Regions from separate parts of the Bacillus infantis NRRL B-14911 genome, predicted to be linked through region 3. Evidence: riboswitches for the same ligand, from Rfam matches in the RefSeq annotation. Region 3 holds a riboswitch; each other region holds the start of a gene.

Region 1 (4,331 bases), 130 kb from region 3:
ATCATGTTCCTTTTTAAAAGCGTTGAAGTAAGAAATAGTCTGGAAGGCATTGGCATCAAGCTCTCCCTCTGCTAGAGCGATGTTTGGCTGGACATAATCAGAGAAGCGGACGATTTCCACTTTGATTCCTTCTTTTTCAGCCTTCTTGGCTACAAAGTCCCAAATGCGGTTGTCTGACCCGCTGACCCCGATTTTCACTTCTTTTTCTTTTTCCTTGCCGCTTGTTGATGATGAGCAGGCTGCACTGAAAACCGCCAGTGCGAGGATGATTGCCGTTAATAGTAGTTTTTTCATGGATGATTCCTCCTGTTATCGTCTTCTGATTTTTTTGGATAAAATATTGCCGAAGCTTTGCAGCCCCTGGACCATAATGACCAGGATAGCGACTGTTATGAGCATGACCGTTGTATCAAAGCGCTGATAGCCATAGGTAATGGCCAAATCGCCAAGCCCTCCGCCGCCGACAGCCCCTGCCATGGCGGATGCTCCGACAAGTCCGACGGTTGCAATGGTCAGTGCCAGGACAAGTGAGCTGAGTGCTTCCGGTACGAGAAACTTAAAGATGATCTGTGCCGGAGTCGCTCCCATCGCTTCCGCCGCCTCGAGGACACCAGGATCAACCTCGAGGAGTGAGTTCTCGATTAACCTTGCAATATATGGGCCGGCATAGAATACTAGCGGTACGACAGCAGCCGCCGTTCCGATTGAGGTGCCTACTAAAAGGCGCGTCACCGGGATGATTGCGACCATCAGGATGATGAATGGAACAGAGCGGAATATGTTAATGATCCCATTCAGCACGTTAAAAACGGGCAGATTCTCCAGCAGATGGCCTTTTCTCGTAATAACCAGCAGGATGCCCAGCGGCAATCCGAGGATGGTTGAGAAAAGAAGCGAGAAAGCCACCATTTGAATGGTTTCGATGAGTGCTTCTATGATTTGCGTGTGATCAACTAGCATGTGCTTTCACTTCCTTGATTGAGACTTTTTCCTGATGAATATACATAAGCGCGCGCTGCACTTCCTGGTCGGTTCCCTGGAACTCGACAACAAGGTTTCCAAAAGGGATTCCCTGAAGCTCGGTTATATTCCCGAACAGCACGTTGATATCAATATCGAACTTCTTGGCAAGTCTGGAAAGCAGCGGCTGTCCGGCTGACTCGCCGACGAAATTGATCCGGAAGATCCTTTCCTTTCCATCGTTTTTCTCTACAAGCTGCTTTAGAGAATCAGGGATTGAATCATTCATGACAGAGCTGACAAAGTTCTGGGCCGTCTGTGTTTTCGGCGCCGAGAATACATTGAACACTGACCCTTCTTCAATGATTTTTCCTGCCTCGATCACTGCCACCCTGTCGCAAATTTCCCTGATGACCGTCATTTCATGGGTAATGATCAGGATGGTGATGTTGTATTCTGCATTAATTTTTTTCAAAAGCTGAAGGATGCTGCTCGTCGTCTGTGGATCAAGGGCCGATGTCGCTTCATCGCACAGAAGAATCGATGGCTGTGTCGCAAGCGCCCTGGCAATCCCGACCCTTTGCTTCTGGCCGCCTGAAAGCTGATCCGGATATTTATCCGCTTTATCGGCAAGGCCGACAAACTCAAGCAGTTCAGCGACCCGTTTGCGGATCTGCTCTTTCGGCAGCTTTGCCAGTGTGAGCGGCATGGCTACATTGGCGAACACCGTTTTTGAGTTGAGCAGATTGAAATGCTGGAACACCATGCCGATATTCCGTTTAACTTCCCTCACCTCTTTGGGCGAAAGCGAGGTTAGATCATGGCCATCGACGATCACCTTGCCCGAGGTCGGCCTTTCGAGCAGATTCACACAGCGGATCAGCGAGCTTTTTCCCGCTCCGCTAAAGCCGATGACACCAAAAATTTCTCCTCTTTCTATTGCTAGATCAATCCCGTTGAGCGCGGCAACCTGCTGCCCGCCGCTTTCATACACCTTTCTGAGATCCTGAAATTCTATCATTTTGCTTCACCCTCCATATCAAATAAAAAACCCTCTTCTGAGAACAGAAGAGGGCATGCATCATCAGCATCCGCTCTTCTTATCTCCCAGGCTCACACCTGCTGGAATTGGCACAGTACTCATAAGAGTCCGCTGCCGAGGCTTCATTGGGCCAGTCCCTCTGCCTCTCTGGATAAGAAATTATGGTTTTCCTATAAAATTAATTGGTTTTAACACAATAGCTATGCAGCATCACGCACTTTTATTCCGGAAAACAAGAAAGCCCTCTTCAAAAAGAAGAGGGCAGAATAATAGGCGTTCGTCCTCTTCTTATCTTTCAGGCAATCTGCCTGCTGGAATTGGCACGGTTCATCAGTCCGCTGCCGAGGTGTCATAGGGCCAGTCCCTCTACCTCTCTGGATAAGAAGCTATCGTATTAAGTTTATTTGCTTGATTAATTGTTTTTTACTTTACACGCGTTTCAAAGTTCTGTCAAACCCTTTTTTAAATTTTTCGGATAAAAATTCTTATCCACAATTTTTGAAAACCCTTACTTATTTTTGGAGAGTTTTTAAAAAAAAAAACTCCATCTGCTGTGGATAAAGGAGGTTTTCCACATTTTTTCCTCCCCTTATCAACATTCTCCCCAGTCTTCACACAAGAAGAGGGAGTTTACTCCTATATTTATGCCCGCTTGTCTATTGTATAATAGTGGAAAAGAGCAAATTGAACTGCATTCCGGGAGGGAGAATGGTTTTGATTGCAACAAACAGAGACTATCAATCTGAATTATTTGTGGACAAAGTTGAAGCAAAGAATCTCGAACTGGCTCTGAAGCATTCGGCAGACCTGATTTCAAGGCATACAAAAGAAGGCATCTTTTTATATGTTTCCCCATCCTGCAGCACCCTTTTGGGCTATTCACAAGAGGAACTGTACAAGGACTGCATTCTGGCCTACTGCCACCCCCAAGATAAAGAAATCCTCAAAAAAGAATTCCGCGGGCTATCCCCGGGCAGCAGCTCACGCATTTCATTCCGGTTCCGCCGCAAGGAAGGCGACTATATCTGGCTGGAGACCAGCATCAGCACACTCGGCGACGGCCAGGAAGCCATGTGCATATCAAGAGATATGACCGAGCGCGTCAATATGGAAGAAGAAAACATGGAAACCCAGGAAAAGTACCGTTTCCTTGTCGAATACAGCAGGGATACCATTGGCATGACAACCGAGAAAGGCATATGGACCTACATGAATGATGAAGGCAAGAAGGTGTTCGGCTTTACTTCAAGCAAGGAAATTATAGGCGCTTCTTTGTATGACTATGTTTCACCTTCTGATCATGGCTATCTGAAGGATTTTTACCAGGCGAATCAGACTGTCTCTTTTGAATTGAATATCATCAGGAGTGACGGGAACACCCGGAAGGCCGCTATCCAGCTGATCCCCACCGTTTTTAAGAACCGGAAGCTTTTCCAGATCATCATCAAAGACGTCACCGGCCAGAAAAAGACCGAAGAAAAGCTTCATAATGCAGAAAAGCTCTCTGTCGTCGGGCAGCTTGCAGCAGGAATCGCCCATGAAATCAGAAATCCCCTTACCGCCATCAAAGGCTTTACCCAGCTTCTTACAGAGCGTAAAACAGAAAAATATGCAGATGTAATCCTTTCCGAACTCGAACGGATTGAAGAAATCGTCAATGACCTCCTTGTCCTCGCCAAGCCTGTTGTGACAGAGGCTCAGGAAACCAATCTGGTGAATATAGTCAAGAGTGTCGTCACCCTTTTAAACACACAGGCGCTTATCTATAACATCATGATAGATGTAAAATACTCTCTATCTGAAATCAGCGTCCGCTGTGAAATCGATAAAATCAAGCAGGTGCTTATCAATGTGATCAAGAATTCAATTGAAGCCATGCCCCATGGCGGAAAAATCAGCATTGAGGTCAGGCAGGATAACAGCTTTGCGATGATCAGCGTGAAGGATGAAGGGATCGGCATTCCCGAGGAAAGGCTGCCGAAGCTCGGTGAACCGTTCTACAGCACGAAGGAAAAGGGGACAGGCCTGGGGCTCATGATCTGCAACCGGATCATTAAGAGCCACGGCGGGAATATATATATAACAAGCAAAGAAAATGAAGGAACCATCGTGAAACTGCTGATTCCTGTGGTCTGATTGAAGCCTCCGGCGTTCCTGCCCGGGGCTTTTTTGATTCTGCTCCAGCTTCTCGCTGCAGACCTTCTTGAAAACAATTGTACTTCTGTTTAAACAATAGTAAAAACTTCCCCTATATTGCCGATATAAAGCAGGATAATAGATATAGAAAATGGGAGTGTTTCAAGTGCTTTTTACGAAAACAGCAAAACCG
Region 2 (4,331 bases), 1.7 Mb from region 3:
TCCGGCAGCCGGTGGGAAATGAAGATGATGCCCATCCCCTGCGCCTTCAGCTTTCTCACAATGTTAAAAAGATACTTTGTTTCCTCGATCGACAGCGGGGCAGTCGGTTCATCCAAAATGATGATGCCCGCATCTTTGACCAGGCCTCTGGCGATCAGTACCATTTGCTTTTGAGCGAGGGTCAGCTCAGAGACATATTGGTCTACAGCTATTTGCTCTTCATTCAGGAGAGCAAGAATTTCTTCTGCTTTTCGCTTCAGCTCCTTTTTTGAGACGAAAAAGCGGTTTCCTCCGGCAAAGGAATCAAGCAGAATATTCTCCGCCACTGTCAGCTGCGGCACCAATGCCGTATCCACCTCCTGGTACACACAGTGGATGCCCAGATCCTTCGCCTCTTTTGGTGAATGGATCGTGACTGGCTTTCCGTTAAGATAAATATCGCCTTCATCATGGCTGTAAGCACCCGCCAAAATTTTGATAAGCGTACTTTTACCCGCACCATTGGCCCCCAATAAAGCATGTACTTCTCCAGAGGCCAAATGGAGTCCAGCTCTCTTCAAAGCCTTTGCTGCACCAAAGCTCTTGGATATATTTCTCATTTCAAGTAGTGATGCACCCATCATGCTGCCTCCTTTAAAAAGGAAAACATCAGGCGGCCTTTAACCTAAGGCTGCCTAATGTCCCTCTGTTATTTCCCTTCTTCCAATTCCTTCAGGGTTTCGGTATATCCCTGGTCGCTGTTGCCCCATCCTTCCACGTATTCATTCAGCTCCGTGGTTGTGATTTGCTCTTCCGGGAGGTCATCTTTTGATACGAACACCGGTGTTAATTTAACATTGTCAGGAGTCTCTTCTCCGGATAATTTTTGATAGGCATAGCGAACCTGTATTCTGCCAATATCCTTTGGATCAACAGCTGCAGTTGCCACCCAAGGAGAATTCTTGTCCTGAATCATTTGCAGGTCTTCATCACTCATATCGATTCCGTACACTTTGATATCTGTCCGGCCGGCCTGCTGGATAGCACGCACGGCTCCTTTGGCAAATTCATCCCATGCTGCCCAAACTGCTGTAATCTGCCCTTTCTCCGGATACTGCTTTAAAATGGCTTCCATTTGTGACTGAGTATCCAATGCTGTGTTCTGCGTCGCTGCTCCAAATGCCGCGACCTCTTTAATCCCCGGATTCTGTTCAAGGAATTCCTTATAGGCAACTTGTCTTCGCTCCATCGGCGCAAAGCCGGCTACCCATATTTTAACGATATTTGCATTTCCATCTGAGTCCTCAGCCAGTCTCTCAAGAGTGCTTTTTGCCATCTCCTGGTCACCCTGCTCAAGCACGGTCACACCCGGTTCACTAACCTCTGCGTCAAAGGCAACCACTGGGATTTTTTTCTCGACCGCCTTTTGGACTCCGGCCGCCAATGCTTCTTTTGTGCCATGGTCTATTAAAATAGCATCAAATCCCTGGTTGATCGCTGCATCCAGGTTTGAAGACATTTTCGCCAGGTCACCATCAGAAGTAAAAACTGTTGTAGTTCCGCCGAATTTCGTAACCTGCTCCTTCACACCGTCAATATACTGAGCAGAAAACGTACCAAGATTCTGCTGCATAATTAATGCGATCTTTTTATCGGTAAGCTCGTTTTCATCATTGGTTTTATCGGCCGCCGCCTCTCCCTCGGTGCTGACGCCTGTCTTTGGCTGGCACCCTGCTGTAAGCAGGATAACGACAAAAATACTTAATAGAAAGCTCCATTTTTTATTCTTCATTTTCTCTCTCCATTATTGTTTTTTTTAACTTTTGCTTTGAACCCTTTGATGCTGACCTGTAAATCACTCCTTTTATGATATAAAAAAGCCTCTTTCTGCGTAGAGAAAGAGGCTGAAGATTATATATCGAATCTCCACACCTCTTATCTCCCAGAAAAGAAAAATCTCCTCTGTTGGAATTAGCACCGTGCCTTAAAGGTATTTACATACCGGCGCAAATCTTGCTGCGCCCCGTTTCACAACGGAATTACGGTCGGTTGCTGGGCTTCATCGGGCCAAATCCCTCCGCCTGCTCTCGATAAGAGTTGAAAGCTTGCTATTAATTTTGATTACCTGTGCTGAATATTATCATCAAAATTAAATGTACGCAATATGTTTTTTCAATTTTATAAATTTTTATGAAAGAAGGTGAGCTGGAAGAAGGTCCGGGCGAAAAAGAAAGTGCCTGGCCCCGTACACTTTAATGCATTAGCCAATGCGGGGTCAGTCACCTATTTTTATGGGGTCTGGTACCTATTTTCAGCGTTAAGGAAATATTATAAGCGACCTCCTACCAGCACTTTAATCCTGCACAGAATGTGGGGGCAGGCACCTAGTTCCATAATTTTTTTTCTAAAGTAAGATACGTTTATAACAACTCTTTATTAAAGAAATTTAAAATAGTATAATTTATGGATGTTATTACCATTATGTTTTTAGAAAAGGAAGAGGATATTTTTGAATATACCTATTAGGGATTATCTAGACCAAACAAAATATGTTACTCAAGAGCTAATTGCCCTTCTAAACAAGGTTGATAATGATTTGGCACAATTAACCCACACGTCGGCCATGATTCCGTACTACCAGCAAAACTCAAAAATGTATAATGACTTTTCTAATATGTTAAGGGCTGAAGGTCAACCAGAGGAAGCATTTGACTATGTCATAAGAGCTGTAGAACATGCTAAAACAGCAGGAGACTACCAAAATCAGGTTCAAGTAATCCAAGCATATTATAATAACGCTTTGCTCATAAAAAACAGCCCAAAACAATCCCTTGCCCAAGCCATCCTACAAATAGGAAAACAAGGTATTTCATCAAGGTATGGTAAGAAAAAAAGTGATTGTTCGAATGCACTAATAGTTTCGGATAAGACCATCCCAGTAAAATTTGGTGTCAATATTTTAGACATAATTTGGGAAGGCAGAAACCAATCAATACACTATGAAGATAAACAATTTAATACACCTACTAAAACATGTTTTAATACCTTACTCAATGACTCCGATAGTAGATGCCAAGCCTTACTTGGATATAGTAATGGGGAAAATAAAGCCTACGAAATAATTGAAATACTAGAATGGACGAACTACACTAACTTTGAAAGAGATTTATTGTCCCTTTCAATTTAATAAATTTTCTTAGCCATCCAACCTAGACTGGCTTTTTTTCTCTTTTTCCCTCCAATACTGAGATAAATTATTCACTTTAGTCCTTCCTGCATATATTTTTTTAATAGATAAAGTAAGATAAAAAGAAGTATCTCTGACTTCTTTAGAGATACTTCTTTTTAAGATACAAATCACTAATCAATCGTCCTAACTTGAGATAATAAATAATTGTATTTGTTTTTATGTAGTATAGGCTTTGTCAATTTTATTACATTATAGTTATCTAACTTTGAAAGATACTGTAGATTTTCAGAAATTGTCACAAAAAAAGTTTGACTTGGGATAGTTAAGAAGTATTTTTCTACTTCTTTAAATGTGGTTTTTATCGTCTTCTTATCGACTTCATTCTTAACAAATGAATCAATCCCAAATGGAATAGTGTAAATCCCAAATTCAGCAATTAATCTCATATAAGTTAAGTATAGTGCCAGCAATGTTTTATTGTTGTCCATTCCACTCCCCTTAACTTCTCTATAATTAAAAAATTCAACTTCGCTTAATATGGTACTTCCAATACGCAAATTAATATCGTTTATTATTTCGTAAAATCGCTTTTCAATTTCTGACTTTCTGTTTTTTTGATCTTTTTTTAGTGCATTAATTTTCTTTGCTAATTCTTTGCCATAGTCTACTAACTTTTCTTTTTCATCAGATAATTTGTCTATAGTTTTTAAAAATTCCTCATTCGCCAGTCTCTTTGATTCTAAATCAATAAATTCTTGGAGAGTCAATATTTCTTGAATTTCTTTCTTTTTCCTAGTAATCATTCTATACTTGCTATCAAGATCTAAAATTTCATCTTGTAATACTTCAATTTCTTGTTGTAAAACTTCACTTTGTTTTTTATTCATATCAAGCATGTTTTGTATTTCTAATACATTATTATTTAGTTTAAGTCTTGTTAAGGACTGTTCCAAGGTTAAATGCGAATGACAATGGATACATTCGAACTCTACATCTTTATAGTTTTTCTTATTTACAGCCTTGATTTTTTCTAATTCAATATTATCTTGGTTATTTATATCTTGTTCGGCTTTTTTAGCAAATATCTTTTTCTTCTTTGAAGATATTTCATTTGAAATCCTACTAAGCTGATTTAGAGTTATATCAAATGTTTCCTTTAATT
Region 3 (4,331 bases):
TTGGGGATTTGGAACGGTATGAAAAAGACAGGGAGACATGGATGCTCTATCTTTACACACCGATGTGCGGAACATGCCAGATGGCTGGACGGATGCTGGAAGTGACCCTTGAGGTACTCCCGGGAATTGAATGCAGAAAGGCAAACTTGAACTATTTTCCTGACCTGGCCGGCAAGTGGTCAGTAGAAAGTGTCCCCTGCCTGCTATTTTTCCGGGAGGGAGAGCTGGCAGAAAAAATATACGCATTCCACTCTGTTCCATACCTGCTGGAAAAAACAAAAGAATATCTGCTGTAAATAATAAAGCCTGTACTAGAGGGTAGGACACCCGGCTGGTACAGGCTTTTTACTGTTTGCGCATCTGTCCGCGGCCAGTGTCCAGGGATTATCATGGTCAATGGATAAAATGTTCCGGATTATTTAGCAGAAAAACCAGAAGATTCAAAGGAAAAGGATGGATTTTTTCTCTAAACGATATTATGATTATTTAGGGAAACGAAATAAATGCGAGGGGCATATAAAATGGCTTTTTATCAGGAATGGGCTGAACAGATCCGCGGGTATAACAGTAATATACGCCGGGCTTTTGCAGCCAATATTTTCACGCAGATCGGAATGGGCATTTTTATGGTCATTTATAATTTTTATATACGGGAGCTTGGCTATTCAGAGCAGGTGAATGGCCAGATCATAGCGATGACTGCATTGGCGACAGCCCTTGTGCTGATCCCCGCAGGCATTATGAGCGACAGGATCGGCCGGAAGAAGGCTATGCAGTTCGGGGCTGCTGCAACCGGTGTGATTCTGCTTGCCAGGAGCATGGTTGACATGCAGAGCCTGCTTATCGTGTTTGCCTTTGGCACAGGGCTGGGGACGGCCTTCATTCAGGTATCCTCCATTCCCTGGCTGACAGAGAATTCCAAGCCAGAGCAGAGGGTTCATTTGTTCAGCATCCATTTCGCTGTTATGACAGGAGCCAATGTCATCGGCAACTTAAGCGGCGGACTGCTGACTGACTTGTTTGCTTTTTATTTCTCGGAGCTGGCGAGCATACGGTTTACTTTACTGCTGGGAGGAGCCATCTATCTGGCGGGAATATTTCCGATACTCCGCTTTCAGGAAAACCGGAGCGATAAAATCCCGCAAATCGGCGGAGCTAAAGGAAGCAAACGGTTTTCTCTGAAGGATGATGGTTTCAAGATCATCATCCTGTTCGCTGCAGCACAGCTGTTTATCGGATTTGGGGCAGGGCTTGTCATACCTTACCTGAATCTATATTTTGCAGACCGTTTCCATGCGTCGAATTCTGCAATCGGGCTGATTATTTCCCTCGGTCAGGCAGCTACGGCAGCGGCCATGATCATTGGTCCCCAGGTGGTAAGGAGGATCGGGGAGGTAAAGGCAGTCGTTTTCCTGCAGCTTTCCTCCCTGCCTTTCCTTCTACTGACTGCTTACACAGAGAATTTATGGCTGGCCGCCATTGGCTTTCTATTCAGGCAGGCTTTAATGAATGCGGGAAATCCGATCCAGATGTCTTTGATGATGTCGAAGGTGGATGATTCCAAAAGAGGCCTGGCCAGCTCGGTGAATCAGATGGTGTTCAATCTGGGCTGGGCAGTGATGGGCCCTGTCTCTACAGGCCTTGTCATCAAATACGGAGACTATTGGGGATATTCTATTGTCTTCACCATAACTGCAGTCTTATATTTAATAGGCTCTACATACTTTTTTGTCGTATTCAGAAGGCTTTCAGAGCCTTCTGGAAGAACAAATACAGCAAAGATTGTATGATAAGCGGATATTTCTCGGGAAATTGTCATAAGCCTTTCTATTTGTCGAACATTCATAGAAATATAAAACTGAACTTTCTAAAAAATCAGTTGACTCTTTTTTGCTGGTTATGATACTATCATTTTAACTTCAAGCACGCTAAAAATTTCATATTTCTTATCAAGAGAGGTGGAGGGACTGGCCCGATGAAACCCGGCAACCGGCAATAGAACGGTGCTAATTCCAGCAGAGCATGATCTCTGGCAGATAAGTTGAGCGAAAAAGCCCCTCTTCTGCAGAGGGGCTTTTATTGTTACCAGCAGTGATCCGGCATAATGAAAATATCTGATAACCCGAAGGAGAGATAACAATGGCAGAGAAGCAAAAGAACTATCGATTTGAAACACTTGGTGTACATGGAGGACTGCAGCCTGACCCTGCAACAGGGGCAAGGGCAGTGCCGATCTATCAGAATAATGCTTATCAGTTCCAGAATACAGAGCACGCCGCCAATCTGTTCGGCTTAAAGGAGCCGGGCTATATCTATACAAGAATCCATAATCCGACAGTTACTGTATTTGAGGAAAGGGTCTCACTGCTTGAAGGCGGCGTAGGGGCACTTGCTGTTGCAAGCGGCCAGGCTGCCATCACTCTTGCCATCCTGAACATTGCCCAGGCCGGAGATGAAATTGTAGCAGCTTCAAATCTTTATGGAGGGACATATAATTTATTTGCCGTCACTCTTCCTAAATACGGAATCAATGTAAAGCTGGTCAATCCCGATGACCCGGAAAATTTCAGGGAGGCCATCAATGAAAAAACAAAAGCTGTATTCGCTGAAACAATCGGCAATCCAAGCTTAAAGGTCCTCGATATTGAGAAAGTGGCGGAAATTGCCCATGAAGCAGGTATTCCGCTGATAGTTGATAATACCTTTGCCACTCCATATCTCTGCAGGCCGATTGATTTTGGGGCAGACATCGTAATCCACTCAGCGACAAAATGGCTGCTGGGAAATGGGACGACAATGGGGGGCGTCATAGTAGACGCAGGTCGTTTTGACTGGAATTCAGTCAAATTCCCTGGCTTCACCAATCCGGACCCAAGCTACAATAACCTGGTGTACAGTGAAGCAATCGGCGCGGCAGCTTTTATCGTCAAAGCCAGAGTCCAGCTGCTGAGGGACCTGGGGCCAGCACTTAGCCCGCAGAACGCATTCCAGTTCACTCTCGGTCTTGAAACACTGCATGTGAGGATGAAGGAGCATATCAGCAATACAAAGAAAGTGACAGAGTATCTAAAGAATCACCCTGCTGTGACCTGGGTGCTTTATCCGGGGGATGAAGGCCATCCTGATAAGGCACTTGCTGATAAGTATTTGCCTAAAGGAGCCGGAGCTGTGGCTGTATTTGGAATTGAGGGAGGCAGGGAGGCCGGTGCCAAGCTGATCAACAGCCTGGAACTGTGGGCGCATGTAGCCAATGTCGGCGATGCAAAAAGCCTCATCATCCATCCTGCCAGCACCACTCACCAGCAGCTTGATTCAGAAGGCCTGAAGTCAGCAGGGGTGCCGGAGGATCTAATCCGCATTTCTGTTGGCATAGAAAATGCCGAAGATCTCATCGAGGACCTGGAGCAGGCAATTGAAGCCGCAACCGGAAGCCATTCACTGGCAGGGAAGGTGTGAACTTCAGGATTCAGCCGGTAATTTTTAGAATTAAACTTTGTTGTTGACACCCTTTTTCATCCATGATACGATAGCACTCGTAATTCAAAAATGGCTAATGAATGAAAATGAACTTCATATATGATAGCTCTTATCAAGAGAGGTGGAGGGATGTGCCCGATGAAGCCCGGCAACCGTCAATGTTTATTGAAATGGTGCCAATTCACACAAAGCTTTTAGCTTTGGCAGATGAGAGAAAGGTTTTTCCATCATGCCTTTCTGCTCACATGCAGAAAGGCATTTTTATTTTTACAGAAAAGTCTCCTGTCTTGAAGCCATGGAATAATCTTGCCCTGGTTTCAGGAAACTACTCTTATGGGGATTGGCAGGATGATATATCTCTGTAAAGCCATTTGTCTAATTGGATATAAAAGAGGTGAATACGGCAATTGATTTCAATAAAAGATGTTAAAAAGATATATTCGTCAAAAAAAGGCCCGGTCAAAGCAGTTGATGATGTCAACCTTGAAATCAAGGAAGGTGAAATCTTCGGAGTGATCGGCTACAGCGGTGCAGGGAAAAGCACCTTGATCCGGATGCTGAACGGGCTTGAGCTTCCCTCAGAGGGAACGGTTACGGTAGCCGGCAGGGAGATCTCAAAAATCAGGGGTGCGGAGCTGCGCAAAGCGCGCCAGGAAATCAGCATGATCTTCCAGCACTTTAACCTTCTCTGGTCAAGGACCGTAAGAGACAATATTGCATTCCCGCTGGAAATTGCGGGGGTTGCGCGCCAGGAAAGAGAAAAAAGAGTAAATGAGCTCATCAACCTTGTCGGCCTTGACGGCCGTGAGGATGCTTACCCTTCCCAGCTGAGCGGCGGGCAGAAGCAACGCGTC

Evidence for each region. A riboswitch is a leader RNA that binds a small molecule or an ion and turns the genes downstream of it on or off. The one in region 3 is predicted to bind S-adenosylmethionine.
Region 1: it holds a riboswitch for S-adenosylmethionine, as region 3 does, so the genes downstream of both, N288_RS20265 (methionine ABC transporter ATP-binding protein) here and N288_RS19650 (O-acetylhomoserine aminocarboxypropyltransferase/cysteine synthase family protein) in region 3, are expected to answer to the same signal.
Region 2: it holds a riboswitch for S-adenosylmethionine, as region 3 does, so the genes downstream of both, N288_RS03735 (sugar ABC transporter substrate-binding protein) here and N288_RS19650 (O-acetylhomoserine aminocarboxypropyltransferase/cysteine synthase family protein) in region 3, are expected to answer to the same signal.

Annotation. Positions count from the first base shown of each region.
Region 1 covers NC_022524.1:4,006,523-4,010,853, forward strand. Annotated here, with positions in the region: gene N288_RS20255 (MetQ/NlpA family ABC transporter substrate-binding protein) at 1-294, opposite strand, end outside; gene N288_RS20260 (methionine ABC transporter permease) at 310-960, opposite strand; gene N288_RS20265 (methionine ABC transporter ATP-binding protein) at 950-1,981, opposite strand; SAM riboswitch class I at 2,058-2,160, opposite strand; SAM riboswitch class I at 2,288-2,387, opposite strand; gene N288_RS20270 (PAS domain-containing sensor histidine kinase) at 2,711-4,138, shown strand; partial or broken gene N288_RS25885 (protoglobin family protein) at 4,290-4,331, shown strand, end outside.
Region 2 covers NC_022524.1:690,769-695,099, reverse strand. Annotated here, with positions in the region: gene N288_RS03740 (sugar ABC transporter ATP-binding protein) at 1-623, opposite strand, end outside; gene N288_RS03735 (sugar ABC transporter substrate-binding protein) at 689-1,771, opposite strand; SAM riboswitch class I at 1,912-2,076, opposite strand; gene N288_RS03730 (hypothetical protein) at 2,489-3,166, shown strand; gene N288_RS24210 (coiled-coil domain-containing protein) at 3,340-4,331, opposite strand, start outside.
Region 3 covers NC_022524.1:3,879,767-3,884,097, reverse strand. Annotated here, with positions in the region: gene N288_RS19660 (thioredoxin family protein) at 1-296, shown strand, start outside; gene N288_RS19655 (MFS transporter) at 522-1,790, shown strand; SAM riboswitch class I at 1,944-2,043, shown strand; gene N288_RS19650 (O-acetylhomoserine aminocarboxypropyltransferase/cysteine synthase family protein) at 2,140-3,456, shown strand; SAM riboswitch class I at 3,584-3,691, shown strand; gene N288_RS19640 (methionine ABC transporter ATP-binding protein) at 3,885-4,331, shown strand, end outside.